2 regions of the Streptomyces sp. NPDC059256 genome follow, and region 1 is predicted to be linked to the other one. Evidence: predicted binding sites of a transcription regulator. Region 1 holds the regulator's gene; the other holds the start of a gene.
The links. Region 1 encodes HrcA, which represses chaperone genes, less so after heat shock. Its sites were predicted from a motif close to TTNGCACTCNGNNNNNCNGAGTGCNAA; they were not measured.
Positions count from the first base shown of each region.

Region 1 (6,851 bases):
CGCCGTGAATGTGCGGATACCGGAGGTAAGCAGGCTGCGTCACAGGATCACCCTAGGCAGGTGGGGACGTCGAGGTCACGGCTTTGCGGGCAACATCAGCACATGGGTCGGCACCGCCTTCGCGTGCACGCAGCGGGAAGCGGTGCAACCCCTGGACGGACGGCATCTGGCAGCCGGTGTCCGGCATCCGGCCGACACCGATGTGCGAGCGGGTGGCGCCGGCCGCGCCCACTCGGTCGGGCGGCGCGAGCACGGCGCGTGCGGGCGCTGGTGCGGGTGCATGGATGGGTACGGATGCTGGTCCGCGTACGGACGTGCACCGGTGCGCGGGGAGCTTCCGGCGTTCTCCGACGACGCCGACGGGACGGGCATGGCGCGTCCGTGTGCGCGGGGAGCGTCCTCACCCGTACGCACGGGCCCGGTCACTTACGGGGCGGTTCGGCGGTGACGGTGACCGTCTCCGTGACGGTGACGGTCGCCCGGGGTCTCCCGTTCGAACGGTCCGGCGGCTCGACGGGACGGGTCGTCCTCGTGGGCTGGGACTCGCAGTCCCCGAGGAACGTCGCCGTGAAGACGACCTTCCCGCTGATCCGCGTCGTGAGATCGCCCCGGATACAGGTGCCCGAACGCTCCTCCGTCACCCGGCCCTTGAGGGTGATCCGCTGGTCGGAGTCGGTTTCCCCCTCGCAGTCGACGGAGGCGAACCCCGACCCCGTCGGTGCGGCGGACCGGTCCTTCTCGCCCAGTTCCGCCGTACAACTGAACCACCCCACCTGGAAGCCGAGTCGCTCCAGGGCGTTCGTGGCCGTACGGTCCGTGGTGATCGCGACGGCCGAGGAGTTGAGCCCGTTGGACACGGGCTCGCACCCGGTCAAGGCGGTCGTGGCGACGACAGCTCCCGTGAGGGCGCACGACACCAGAACGCGCCGGCTCCGCCTATGCGGTGAGACTTCCATGGAGGGCAGGGTGACACCGGGGAGCGGGCGGGAAAAGACTGGTTGCGGCCACAACCCCCCGGATGGACGCCAAGATGACCGATCGTCGGCCTTTTCGCCTACCCCAACTGGCGTAGGCGAACTGCGCCATCGATCCGACCGCGAGCGTCAGGACCAACGCCCCGTGCGACCCAGGAGCAGCGCCGCCGCCGCCGTGCCCGCCGTCGAAGTCCGCAGCACACTGCGTCCCAATCGATAGGGGGACGCACCGGCATCGGCGAAGGCGGCCAACTCCTGTGGGGCGACTCCGCCTTCGGGGCCAACGACCAGCACGATCGAACCTTCGGCCGGCAACGCGACCGTGGCGAGCGGCTGTGCGCCCTCCTCGTGCAGCACAGCGGCGAAGTCGGCATCAGCGAGGAGGGAGGCGACCTGTTTGGTGGTGGCGGCTTCCGCCACTTCCGGGAACCGCAGCCGACGCGACTGCTTGCCGGCTTCCCTGGCCGTCGCCCGCCATTTGGCGAGGGACTTGGCGCCGCGCTCGCCCTTCCACTGGGTGATGCAACGCGCCGCCGCCCACGGAACGATGGCGTCCACACCCGTTTCGGTCATCGTCTCCACGGCCAACTCGCCACGGTCCCCCTTGGGCAGCGCCTGCACCACGGTGATGCGCGTCCGCGGTTCGGGTTCCTCGGGCAGGCTCAGCACCTCCACGGTCAGCCGGTCCTTGCCCTCGGTCCCGACGACGAGCCCGGCGGCGCCCCGGCCCAGACCGTCGGTGAGCACGATGTCCTCCCCCGGCTGCAACCGTCGCACCGACACCGCGTGACGGCCCTCCGGACCGTCGAGGACGAGCCGGGCACCGGGCACGAGATCCGCCAGGGAGTCCGTCAGGAACACGGGCGCGGTCAACGGGACTCCTCGGGGTCATGGGCGATGTGGGCCGATTCCAGTTCGGCGGCGAGGACTTCGACGAGTTGCCCGGCGGGCATCTCGCGCGCCAGCCGATGTCCCTGACCGGCCCAGAGCGCCATGCCCTGGGCGTCCCCCGCCTTGGCAGCCGCCTTGCGCAGGTCCCTCGTCAGATAGTGCACCTGCGGGTAGGCGGCGGGGGCGTACGGTCCGTGCTCGCGCATGAAGCGGTTGACGAGACCGCGTGCTACCCGCCCGGTGAAGGCCCGGGTCAGGTCCGTGCGGGCGAAGAGGGGATTGGTCATCGCCTGCTTGTGCAGGGGGTGCGCACCGGATTCGGGGCAGACGAGGAACGCGGTCCCCAACTGAGCGGCGTTCGCCCCTGCGGCGATCGCCGCGCCGATCTGGCTGCCCCGCATCAACCCGCCGGTGGCGATCACCGGGAGGTCGACGCACTCACGGATCAGGGCGATGAGCGTGAGCAGCCCGATGCCCCCGTGCGAGGCGGCGGGATCGTCCCGGTAGGTGCCCTGGTGGCCGCCCGCTTCGATTCCCTGGACGCAGAGCAGATCGGCACCGGCGCGCTCGGCGATGCGTGCCTCCTCCGGTGTGGTGACGGTGACGACGGTGACCGTTCCGGCCTTGGCGAACGACTCCAGGACCTCGGCGCTCGGACAGCCGAAGGTGAAGGACACCACCGGTACGGGGTCGTCACGGAGAATGGCGAGCTTGGCCTCGTAGCCGTCGTCACGACTCGAATCGGGGTCACCGAGCGGAGTCTCATACCAACTCACCTCACCGGCGAGTTGCTGCCGGTAGACCTCGATGGCCGCCGAATCCACCGTCTTGGGCTGCGGCATGAAGAGATTGACGCCGAAGGGCCGCGAGGTGAGCCCGCGGATCTGTTTGACCTCTTGGTACATGCCGTCCGCGGTCTTGTACCCGGCAGCCAGGAACCCGAGGCCGCCGGCCTCGGACACAGCAGCGGCCAACTGCGGGCACGACGCACCGCCCGCCATCGGTGCCTGCACGATCGGATACCGGCAGAGATCGGTCAGTACGGAGGACATGTGTGCATCGTGTCATGCCGCTGACGGCCGGCCGAATCGAGCCCGACAGCTCCCCGGAAGGCCCCTTGACGTGCTACGCACCCTCCCTCACCAGAGGGCCGGACGGCTGCGACGAGGGTCGGATCACCTGGTCGGGAAGGGGCCGCGGAAGGGATTCGGAGGCTGCTCGGAAGGGGGTCGGCGGGTGTTTCCGGGGTGCTCGCAAGGCCCGTGGAAGGGGGCTCCGGATCGCACGGGGAAGGCTGGCGCACTCCGGCCTGGGAAGCTCTGGCCCGGGAAGCTCTAGCCCGGGAAGCTCTGGCCCGGGAAGCTCTGGCCGGGGCCAGAGGGGCCCGGGGCCCTTGAGCAGACCCCGCGGCGCCGGCCGAGGCTCGGCACCGCGGGGGCATCGCCTAACGCCCGTTGAACGCGTCCTTCAGTCGGGAGAAGAGTCCTTGTTGTCCCGGTTGAAACTGACCGAGCGGGCGCTCCTCACCTCTAAGTTTCGCCAACTCCCGAAGGAGCCTCTCCTGTTCCGCGTCCAACTTGGTCGGCGTCATCACCTCGACGTGCACGATCAGATCACCCCGACCGCCACCCCTCAAGTGGGTGACACCCCGGCCGTGCAGCGGGATGGACTGCCCCGACTGGGTCCCCGGCCGGATGTCGATCTCTTCCATCCCGTCGAGCGTCTCCAACGGCACCTTCGTACCGAGCGAGCCCGCCGTCATGGGGATCGTCACCGTGCAGTGCAGATCGTCACCCCGTCGCTGGAACACCGCATGGGGCACTTCGTGGATCTCGACGTACAGATCGCCGGCGGGGCCGCCGCCCGGGCCGACCTCGCCCTCCCCCGCCAACTGGATACGGGTGCCGTTGTCGACGCCGGCCGGGATCTTCACGGTCAGCGTGCGACGGGAACGGACCCGACCGTCGCCCGCACACTCCGGGCACGGGGTGGGGACGACCGTGCCGAAGCCCTGGCACTGCGGGCAGGGGCGCGAGGTCATGACCTGGCCCAGGAAGGAGCGGGTGACCTGGGAGACCTCACCGCGCCCACGACACATGTCACAGGTCTGGGCCGAGGTCCCGGGGGCCGCGCCCTCGCCCGAACACGTCGTACAGACGACTGCCGTGTCGACCTGGATGTCCTTGGTCGTACCGAAGGCGGCCTCGTTGAGGTCGATCTCCAGCCTGATCATCGCGTCCTGGCCGCGCCGGGTGCGCGAGCGGGGGCCGCGTTGGGACGCCGTACCGAAGAAGGCGTCCATGATGTCCGAGAAGTTTCCGAAGCCACCGGCACCGAAGCCGGCCGCACCGGCGGCACCCGCCTGGGACAGGGGGTCGCCGCCGAGGTCGTAGACCTGCTTCTTCTGCGGGTCCGACAACACCTCGTAAGCGGCGTTGATCTCCTTGAACCGCTCCTGGGTCTTCGGATCGGGGTTCACGTCCGGATGGAGCTCACGCGCCAGCCGGCGGAACGCCTTCTTGATCTCGTCCTGAGATGCGTCGCGGCGCACGCCGAGTACGGCGTAGTAGTCCGTGGCCACTTACGACTCCGCCAGGATCTGTCCGACGTAACGTGCCACTGCGCGTACCGCTCCCATCGTTCCGGGGTAGTCCATGCGGGTCGGTCCGACCACGCCGAGTTTGGCGACTGCCTCGTCGCCCGAACCGTAGCCGACGGCGACCACGGAGGTTGAGTTGAGTCCTTCATGGGCGTTCTCATGGCCGATACGCACCGTCATGCCCATGCCGCCGGACTCCTTGGCCTCACCGAGGAGCTTGAGGAGCACCACATGCTCCTCAAGGGCCTCCAGGACGGGCCTGATCGTCAGCGGGAAGTCATGGCCGAAGCGCGTGAGGTTCGCGGTGCCGCCGATGACCAACCGCTCCTCGGTCTCCTCGACCAGCGTCTCCAACAGGGTGGAGAGCACGGTGGAGACCGCACCCCGGTCCTCCGGGTCGAAGGAGTCGGGGAGGTCCTGGACCAACTGCGGCACATCCGCGAAGCGACGGCCGACGACCCTGCTGTTGAGCCGGGCCCGCAGATCGGCGAGCGGGGTGTCGCCGAAGGGAGCCGGACAGTCGACCATGCGCTGCTCGACCCGGCCCGTGTCCGTGATCAACACGAGCATGACCCGTGCGGGTGCGAGCGCCAGCAACTCCACGTGGCGCACCGTGGAGCGGGTGAGCGAGGGGTACTGCACGACCGCGACCTGACGGGTCAGCTGCGCCAGCAGCCTCACCGTACGGCCGACGACGTCATCGAGGTCCACAGCGCCGTCCAGGAAGCTCTGGATGGCGCGGCGCTCGGCTGACGACAGCGGTTTCACCCCGGCGAGCTTGTCGACGAAGAGGCGGTACCCCTTGTCGGTGGGGATGCGCCCGGCACTGGTGTGCGGCTGGGCGATGAATCCCTCGTCTTCCAGGACCGCCATGTCATTGCGGACGGTGGCCGGTGAAACACCGAGCCTGTGGCGCTCGGTGAGCGCCTTGGAGCCGACGGGCTCCTCGGTACCGACATAGTCCTGGACGATGGCGCGCAGCACTTCGAGTCTGCGTTCACTGAGCATCGCGCACACCTCCAGCTGTGGTCCCACGGTGGTTCTTCGGTCACTGTCTGGCACTCACCAGGTCCGAGTGCCAAGAATCCCCCGTGCCAGTGTACGGCCGTGGGGTACGCCCGTAGCAAGGGCGACCGACCACGCTACCGCGCGCCTTCGCTGGTCGCTGCCAGTAGCGTCCCGGTATGAACGTCTGTTGGGAAGACTTCGGCTGGGAGCGGTTGGCCGACGGGGTGGGGCGACGGCGGTTGCCGGGTTGGGACGCGACCTGCGGGCTGGTCGTCGGTGGCGAAGGCGTGCTGCTGTTCGACAGCGGTTCGACCCTGCGGGAGGGTGCCGAGCTGAGGGCCCAGGCACAGGCCCTGCTGAGCGGTCGCGAGGTGACGCACATCGCACTGAGCCACCCGCACTTCGACCATGTGCTGGGGGCCGCCGCATTCCCCGGGGCCGAGGTGTACGGCACACAGGGCCTCGATGGCCTCCTGCGCCGGGAGGCGGACGCACTGCGGGCAGATGCCGTACGGCACGGCGTGGAGCCGCTGGAGGCGGCTGCGGCGGCCGGGGCGCTGGTGAGCCCGGGGCATGCGGTCGCCGGTCAGCAGACGCTCGATCTGGGCGGAGGCCGCCGGGTGGTTCTCGTCGACGCAGGTCCCGGGCACACCGGTCACGATCTGGCGCTACTGGTGCCGGGGAGCCCCGCCGTGGTGTTCTGCGGCGATCTGGTGGAGGAGTCCGGAGAGCCGCAGGCGGGGCCGGACGCCGTCGGAGCCCGCTGGCCGGCCGCTCTGGACCGGCTGCTGGCGCTCGGCGGCAAGGACGCACGGTACGTGCCGGGGCACGGCGCGGTCGTGGACGCCGCGTTCGTACGTGCCCAGCGCGATGCGCTGGCGGAGCGGTTCGAGGTGTCGTAGCGTCGGCCGAATGCGCAGCTACAGCCCTGATCTGACGCCCCCTTGGAAGAAGTCGGCTCCCGCCAGGGAGGTCGCGGCCGATCCGTCGGACCCCGATCTGGTGGTGGAGGAGGCCGGCACCGGCTTCTGCGGTGCGGTGGTGGGCTGCGAGGCCGGCACGGTGACGCTGGAGGACCGCTTCGGCAAGCGCCGGGTCTTTCCGCTGGCACCGCGGGGGTTTCTGTTGGACGGCGAGGTCGTGACCCTGGTCCGGCCGGGCCCGGGGAGACCGTCCAAGCCGGTGGTGACCGCTTCCGGTTCCCTGGCGGTTCCCGGGGCAAGGGCGCGGGTGGCCCGGGCTGGCCGGATCTATGTGGAGGGCCGCCACGACGCCGAGCTCGTCGAACGCGTCTGGGGCGACGATCTGCGGATCGAGGGCGTGGTGGTGGAGTACCTGGAGGGCATCGACGACCTTCCGGCGGTGGTCGCCGAGTTCGC
Region 1 covers NZ_JBHYZO010000003.1:523,182-530,032, reverse strand. Annotated here, with positions in the region: gene ACFXJL_RS10245 (S41 family peptidase) at 1-43, opposite strand, end outside; gene ACFXJL_RS10240 (hypothetical protein) at 423-857, opposite strand; gene ACFXJL_RS10235 (16S rRNA (uracil(1498)-N(3))-methyltransferase) at 1,104-1,847, opposite strand; gene ACFXJL_RS10230 (nitronate monooxygenase) at 1,844-2,917, opposite strand; gene dnaJ (molecular chaperone DnaJ) at 3,310-4,446, opposite strand; gene hrcA (heat-inducible transcriptional repressor HrcA) at 4,447-5,472, opposite strand; gene ACFXJL_RS10215 (MBL fold metallo-hydrolase) at 5,649-6,374, shown strand; gene ACFXJL_RS10210 (DUF3097 domain-containing protein) at 6,385-6,851, shown strand, end outside.

Region 2 (6,851 bases), on a different contig from region 1:
CTGTGCAGACTGTCGCAGACAACACCACGCTCGATCTCGGACCCGCCGCGGCGCTTTCCTGTCGCGAGTGCGGCGAGCGTTTCGAACTCGGCCCGATCTTCGCCTGCGCCTCGTGCTTCGGGCCGCTGGAAGTCGCCTACGACCTTCCGACGGGCGACCCCGAGGGGCTGCGCAAGCGGATCGAAGCGGGCCCGGACAGCATCTGGCGGTACGCACCGCTGCTGCCCGTCCCCGCCGACGTGGCGGACAAGCCCAATCTCAACCCCGGCTTCACCAAGCTCGTGAAGGCTGACAACCTCGCCCGCGAACTCGGTGTGACCGGCTCGCTCCACATCAAGGACGACTCCGGCAACCCGACCCACTCCTTCAAGGACCGGGTCGTCGCCATCGCCGTGGAGGCCGCTCGCGCCTTCGGCTTCACCACACTGTCCTGCTCCTCCACCGGCAACCTCGCGGGTGCGGTCGGCGCTGCGGCGGCTCGCGCCGGGCTGCGCTCCTGCGTCTTCATCCCGCACGACCTGGAGCAGGGCAAGGTCGTCATGGCCGCGGTCTACGGCGGTGAGCTGGTCGGCATCGAGGGCAACTACGACGACGTCAACCGCTTCTGCTCCGAACTGATCGGTGACCCGCTCGGTGAGGGCTGGGGCTTCGTCAACGTCAACCTCCGCCCGTACTACGGCGAGGGCTCCAAGACCCTCGCGTACGAGATCTGCGAGCAGCTCGGCTGGCGGCTGCCCGACCAGATCGTGATCCCGATCGCCTCCGGCTCCCAGCTCACCAAGATCGACAAGGGGTTCCAGGAGCTGATCAAGCTAGGGCTCGTCGAGGACCGCCCGTACAAGATCTTCGGTGCCCAGGCCGAGGGCTGCTCCCCGGTGTCCGCGGCCTTCAAGGCCGGGCACGACGTGGTGCGCCCGGTGAAGCCGGACACCATCGCCAAGTCCCTGGCGATCGGCAACCCCGCCGACGGCCCGTACGTCCTGGACATCGCCCGTCGCACGGGCGGTGCCGTCGAGGACGTCAACGACGAGCAGATCGTGGACGCGATCAAGCTGTTGGCCCGTACCGAGGGCATCTTCGCGGAGACCGCGGGCGGCGTGACCGTCGGAGTGACGCGCAAGCTCATCGACAGCGGCCTGCTCGACCCCTCGCTCACTACGGTCGTCCTCAACACCGGTGACGGCCTCAAGACCCTGGACGCCGTCGCCCCGACCACCGGCCCTTCGGCGACCATTCGCCCGAGCCTGGACGCCTTCCGCGCCGCCGGCCTGGCCAACTGACCAACGGATCACTGGGAGACCCGAAGATGAGCGTCAACGTCCGCATCCCGACCATTCTGCGCACCTACACGGGCGGCAAGTCCGAGGTCCCGGCCGAGGGGGCGACCCTCTCCGAGGTGATCGCGGACCTGGAGAAGAATCACGCGGGCATCGCTGCGCGCGTCCTGGACGACCAGGGCAAGCTGCGGCGCTTCGTCAACGTCTATGTGAACGATGACGACGTCCGCTTTGAGCAGGGACTGGAGACGGCGACCCCGGACGGTGCGGGCATCTCCATCATCCCCGCCGTGGCCGGTGGCTAATTACGCAACGTCATTTCAATTGCCCCCTCCGTGAGAGAAACGGAGGGGGCAATTCTGCATGGTTGAGCGCGATACAGTTGGGGAAGGCCCCTCCGCTGCTCCCGTCGGTCGAGCAACAGAATGCGCCCCAGCTCCGATAAGAAACAGCCAATGTGCTTCGGGGATTTGTCTCATAAGTCTTCTTTGTCGGGCCCGACTTGCCCCGGAATTTCTTGAATTCATATCAATTTCCCGTTAGCTGAGCCTGCGAATTGTCGTCCGATTGACCTGTTGCAGAGGGCAGTTGGGCAGATACATTCAGCCGCGGTCGACGCGTTCCGGCGCACGCCTATGAAGTCACCTCGCCACTCCGGCGAGGAAAACCGAATCAGGTGAGGTCTGACCCGGGTCCGCGAAGTGCGGTCCTGCGCAAGGGCCAGTAATAGGGGAGTTAGGCATGGCTCAGGGCACCGTCAAGTGGTTCAACGCGGAGAAGGGCTACGGCTTCATCGCGGTCGACGGTGGTGCGGATGTTTTCGTCCACTACAGCGCGATTCAGATGGACGGCTACCGCACCCTGGAGGAGGGTCAACGAGTCGAGTTCGAGATCTCGCAGGGGCAGAAGGGTCCGCAGGCGGACATGGTCAAGCTCGCGGTCTGACTCCGCGGCAACTGCGACGCGATCGGCCACCGACGCGCTCATCTATATGTACATGGGGTCCACATCCCGCCGGGGGGTGTGGGCCCCATGTGCGTGCCCGGACACCGTCCCGTACACCGGCACCGTGATGAGCGGTCGGCCCGATGTGCGCGGGTGGACACCGCTGTGTGCCCCGCGCACCGGTGGGCCCGCTCGTGCCCCGTCGACCGGTCTTTGCATCCGCACCCCACCCCCGGCCGCGAGCGTCGAAGCGCGCCGTCGGCAGCCCTCCGCCGCCCGCACCCATGACGCTCACGGACTTGCCTCCTCGTGCCTTCACCGAGGACCGGCCGTGCCCCCTCCCAGCCGCCCCCTCAGGTCAGGCACGCCGACCTCCGCAGGCCCTCGATTTCGGCCGTGTCGGTCATGGAGCGCGGTGCCCGGACTGTGCGGGGAACGGTCGAACGCCATCACGCCGCCGTCATGGAACTCCCGTCCAAGACGGCTTCAACACCCCCCGCGCTCCGCCACGACACCCCGTACCACCAGGGCGCATGCAGCGAAGGGCACCCCGTGCACGGCTGATTTCGGGGGGGTAGCGCGGGGGGTGGTTCTCTCGAAGGCGCTTGCACTCGAAGGGGGCGAGTGCTAATCATTGGCGTTAGCACTCTCCGGGTGAGAGTGACAAAAAGAAGGACCGGGTCGGTGAGGCCCGCAAGCCGGACGGTACAGAAAACCATCCGGCTGGCAGGCCGTCCGTCGCGGGCGCCAGCGCGGTCCCCCAGAGCTTCCCACCCAGTCCGTGGAGGACACTTCACATGGCAAAGATCATCGCGTTCGACGAGGAGGCACGGCGCGGCCTTGAGCGCGGGATGAACCAGCTCGCCGACGCCGTCAAGGTCACCCTCGGTCCCAAGGGCCGTAACGTCGTCCTTGAGAAGAAGTGGGGCGCGCCCACGATCACCAACGATGGTGTGTCCATCGCCAAGGAGATCGAGCTGGAGGACCCGTACGAGAAGATCGGCGCCGAGCTGGTCAAGGAAGTCGCCAAGAAGACGGATGACGTCGCTGGCGACGGAACGACCACCGCCACCGTTCTGGCTCAGGCGCTCGTGCGCGAGGGGCTGCGCAACGTCGCTGCCGGCGCCAACCCGATGGCCCTCAAGCGCGGTATCGAGAAGGCCGTCGAGGCCGTCTCCGGTGCTCTCCTTGAGCAGGCCAAGGACGTGGAGACCAAGGAGCAGATCGCTTCGACCGCCTCCATCTCCGCCGCTGACACCCAGATCGGCGAGCTCATCGCCGAGGCCATGGACAAGGTCGGCAAGGAAGGCGTCATCACCGTCGAGGAGTCCCAGACCTTCGGTCTGGAGCTTGAGCTCACCGAAGGCATGCGCTTCGACAAGGGCTACATCTCGGCTTACTTCGCCACCGACATGGAGCGTATGGAGGCGTCGCTCGACGACCCGTACATCCTGATCGTCAACTCCAAGATCGCCAGCGTCAAGGACCTGCTGCCGCTCCTGGAGAAGGTCATGCAGTCCGGCAAGCCGCTGCTGATCATCGCCGAGGACGTCGAGGGCGAGGCCCTGTCCACGCTGCTCGTCAACAAGATCAAGGGCGTCTTCAAGTCCGTGGCCGTCAAGGCTCCGGGCTTCGGCGACCGCCGCAAGGCGATGCTGAACGACATCGCCATCCTCACCGGCGGCACGGTCATCTCGGAAGAGGTCGGCCTCAAGCTGGAGAACACCGGTCTCGACCTCCTGGGCAACGCCCGCAAGGTCGTCATCACCAAGGACGAGACCACCATCGTCGACGGTGCCGGTGACAGCGACCAGGTCGCCGGTCGGGTCAACCAGATCCGTGCCGAGATCGAGGGCTCCGACTCCGACTACGACCGCGAGAAGCTCCAGGAGCGCCTTGCGAAGCTGGCCGGCGGCGTGGCCGTCATCAAGGCCGGTGCCGCGACCGAGGTCGAGCTCAAGGAGCGCAAGCACCGCATCGAGGACGCCGTTCGCAACGCGAAGGCGGCCGTCGAGGAGGGCATCGTCGCCGGTGGCGGCGTGGCTCTGCTCCAGGCCACCTCGGTGTTCGAGAAGCTGGACCTCGAAGGTGACGAGGCGACCGGCGCCAACGCCGTGCGGCTCGCCCTGGAGGCCCCGCTGAAGCAGATCGCCGTCAACGCCGGCCTTGAGGGTGGCGTCGTCGTCGAGAAGGTTCGCAACCTCACCCCGGGTCACGGTCTCAACGCCGCGACCGGTGAGTACGTGGACATGATCGCCGAGGGCATCCTCGACCCGGCGAAGGTGACCCGCTCGGCGCTTCAGAACGCCGCGTCGATCGCCGCGCTGTTCCTCACCACCGAGGCTGTCATCGCTGACAAGCCCGAGAAGGCGTCCGCCGGTGCTCCCGGTGGCATGCCCGGCGGTGACATGGACTTCTGATCCTTCTGAGGATCGGTAGCCCGGTACGTACGAAGGGCGGTACCCCAACTCCCAGGGGGTGCCGCCCTTCGGCATGTCTGCGGGTCTGAGTATCCGCGTGTCTGCATGGGGCCGGGTGCCCTGTGGGCCCGGGTGTCTGCATGGGGCCGGGTGTGCCCGCTCAGGGGAACCCCAGGCCGGCCGAGGGGACTTCTCCGGTGCCCTCGTTCAATTCCTCCCTCGGAACGGGCTGTTCCTTCTCTACAGCCCTAGGAGGAGAGCGTCGATCGGTTGTCCGACCACAGGTGGATTCAAAGCCATCTGAGCGATGGATTCCGCGGGTCGTCCCGCACGGCAGTGTCGTCATGTCCCCTGCATATGCCGGAAGGAATCCCCACGTGCAAAGACGACGACTGGTGCCCCTGCTCGCCGTGAGCGTCATGGCGACACTCGCCCCCGGTCTCGCCGCAACACCCGCAGCCGCTCAGCCGCTGGCCCAGTACACGCAGCAGAAGCTCAAGTGGAAGCGGTGCGTTCCCGATCTTCCGGCCACCCTCCAGTGCGCCAAGATCAAGGTGCCCCTGGACTACAAGAAGCCGACCGGCAAGAAGACCGAGGTGGCGATATCTCGGATGAAGACCAGTACCGCGGCCAAACGTCGCGGAGTGCTGTTCTTCAATCCGGGCGGCCCTGGTGGCTCCGGCCTCTACATGCCCTACGACATGATGCAGATGCTGCCCAAGTCGGTGCGCGACCGGTACGACCTGATCGGCTTCGACCCACGGGGTGTGAACCACAGTTCGCCCGTCAGTTGCGGTCTCACCGACAAGGACTTGGAGTGGCCGCGCCCCTACAAGGCGGCCACGTACAACAAGGACGTCTCCTGGGCGCGCGGGATCGCGGACAAGTGCCGCAAGAAGGTGGGCGACAAGCTCCCGCACTTCACCACGCGCAACACCGCCCGGGACATGGACGTCATCCGTGCCGCCCTCGGCGAGAAGAAGATCTCCTACCTGGGCTACTCGTACGGCACCTATCTCGGCGCCGTCTACAGCCAGATGTTTCCCAGCCGGGCGGACCGGTTCGTCCTCGACAGCGCAGTGGACCCGAAGCTGGCCTGGCGCGGGATGATCCAGGTGTGGGCAGAGGGTACGGAGCCGGCGTTCAAGCGGTGGACCGAGTGGGCGGCCAAGCGCCACACCACCTATCGGCTCGGCGACACTCCGGCCAAGGTCAGCAAGACCTACTGGGACCTGGTGGCCCGGGCCGACAAGAAGCCCATCAAGATCGATGGTGAAGTCCTGAGCGGTGACGCCATCCGCGCCGGGCGCCATGTGTTCTTCTTCGTGGACACGGCCAGCAGGATGGTCTCGGACCTCAAGAAGGCCGCGGCGGGCAAGGCCACATCGGGCAAGCGCAGCACCGCGCCGACCGAGGCACCCCGCTCGTTCGCGATGTCGGGCAACCTCGCGCCGTCGCGCCACCTTGCTGCATCGGGCACCCCCGCTCTCTCGGGCACCCCCGCCGCCTCGGGCGACTTCGCCACGCTGGACAACCTCGATTCGGCGTTCTGGACGGTCGTGTGCAACGACAACTCCGCCGCCTGGCCCCGGGACACCGAGCAGTACCGCAAGGACGCGATCCGCGACAAGGCCCGCTATCCGCTGTTCGGCGACTTCGCCTCCAACATCAAGCCGTGCGCCTTCTGGAACAAGTCAGTCGAGCCCGTGACCGTGGTCGACAACAAGGTGCCCGCGCTGATCCTCCAGAACGAGTGGGACCCGCAGACCCCGCTCTCCTCCGCTCTCGGTCTGCACCGGGCGCTGAAGGGGTCCAAGCTGCTCACGGTCAAGGGCGGCGAAGGACACGGCGTCTACGGGGGCCTCAACTTCTGTGCCGACAGCATCACCAACACCTACCTCAACACCGGCAAGCTGCCCGCGAAGAACGTCAGTTGCCAGGCGAGCGGGTCGCCGCGCACCTCCGGTCCGCGCACCAGCCCGATCCCGCTGCCCCAACTGCCCAACCGCTTCTGAGGACCTTCTCCCCCGCTTCTGAGGACCTCCTCCCCGGCGCTCGTGATCCGCAGGGCCGGGCGCCGGGGAAGGGGTTGGTTCGAGCGGACCATCGGCAGAGGGTTCGCTACGAGCGACACCATCGGCAGAAGAGGCGTCGGGCAGGCGAAGAAGCGGCATGAGTGGCCGTAACGTTGCCCGGACCCGACCATCGG
Region 2 covers NZ_JBHYZO010000004.1:119,261-126,111, forward strand. Annotated here, with positions in the region: gene thrC (threonine synthase) at 1-1,280, shown strand, start outside; gene ACFXJL_RS12050 (MoaD/ThiS family protein) at 1,307-1,582, shown strand; gene ACFXJL_RS12055 (cold-shock protein) at 2,019-2,222, shown strand; gene groL (chaperonin GroEL) at 3,020-4,642, shown strand; gene ACFXJL_RS12065 (alpha/beta fold hydrolase) at 5,062-6,657, shown strand.
Region 2: the regulator HrcA is predicted to act here: its motif matches at 2,863-2,889, upstream of groL (chaperonin GroEL).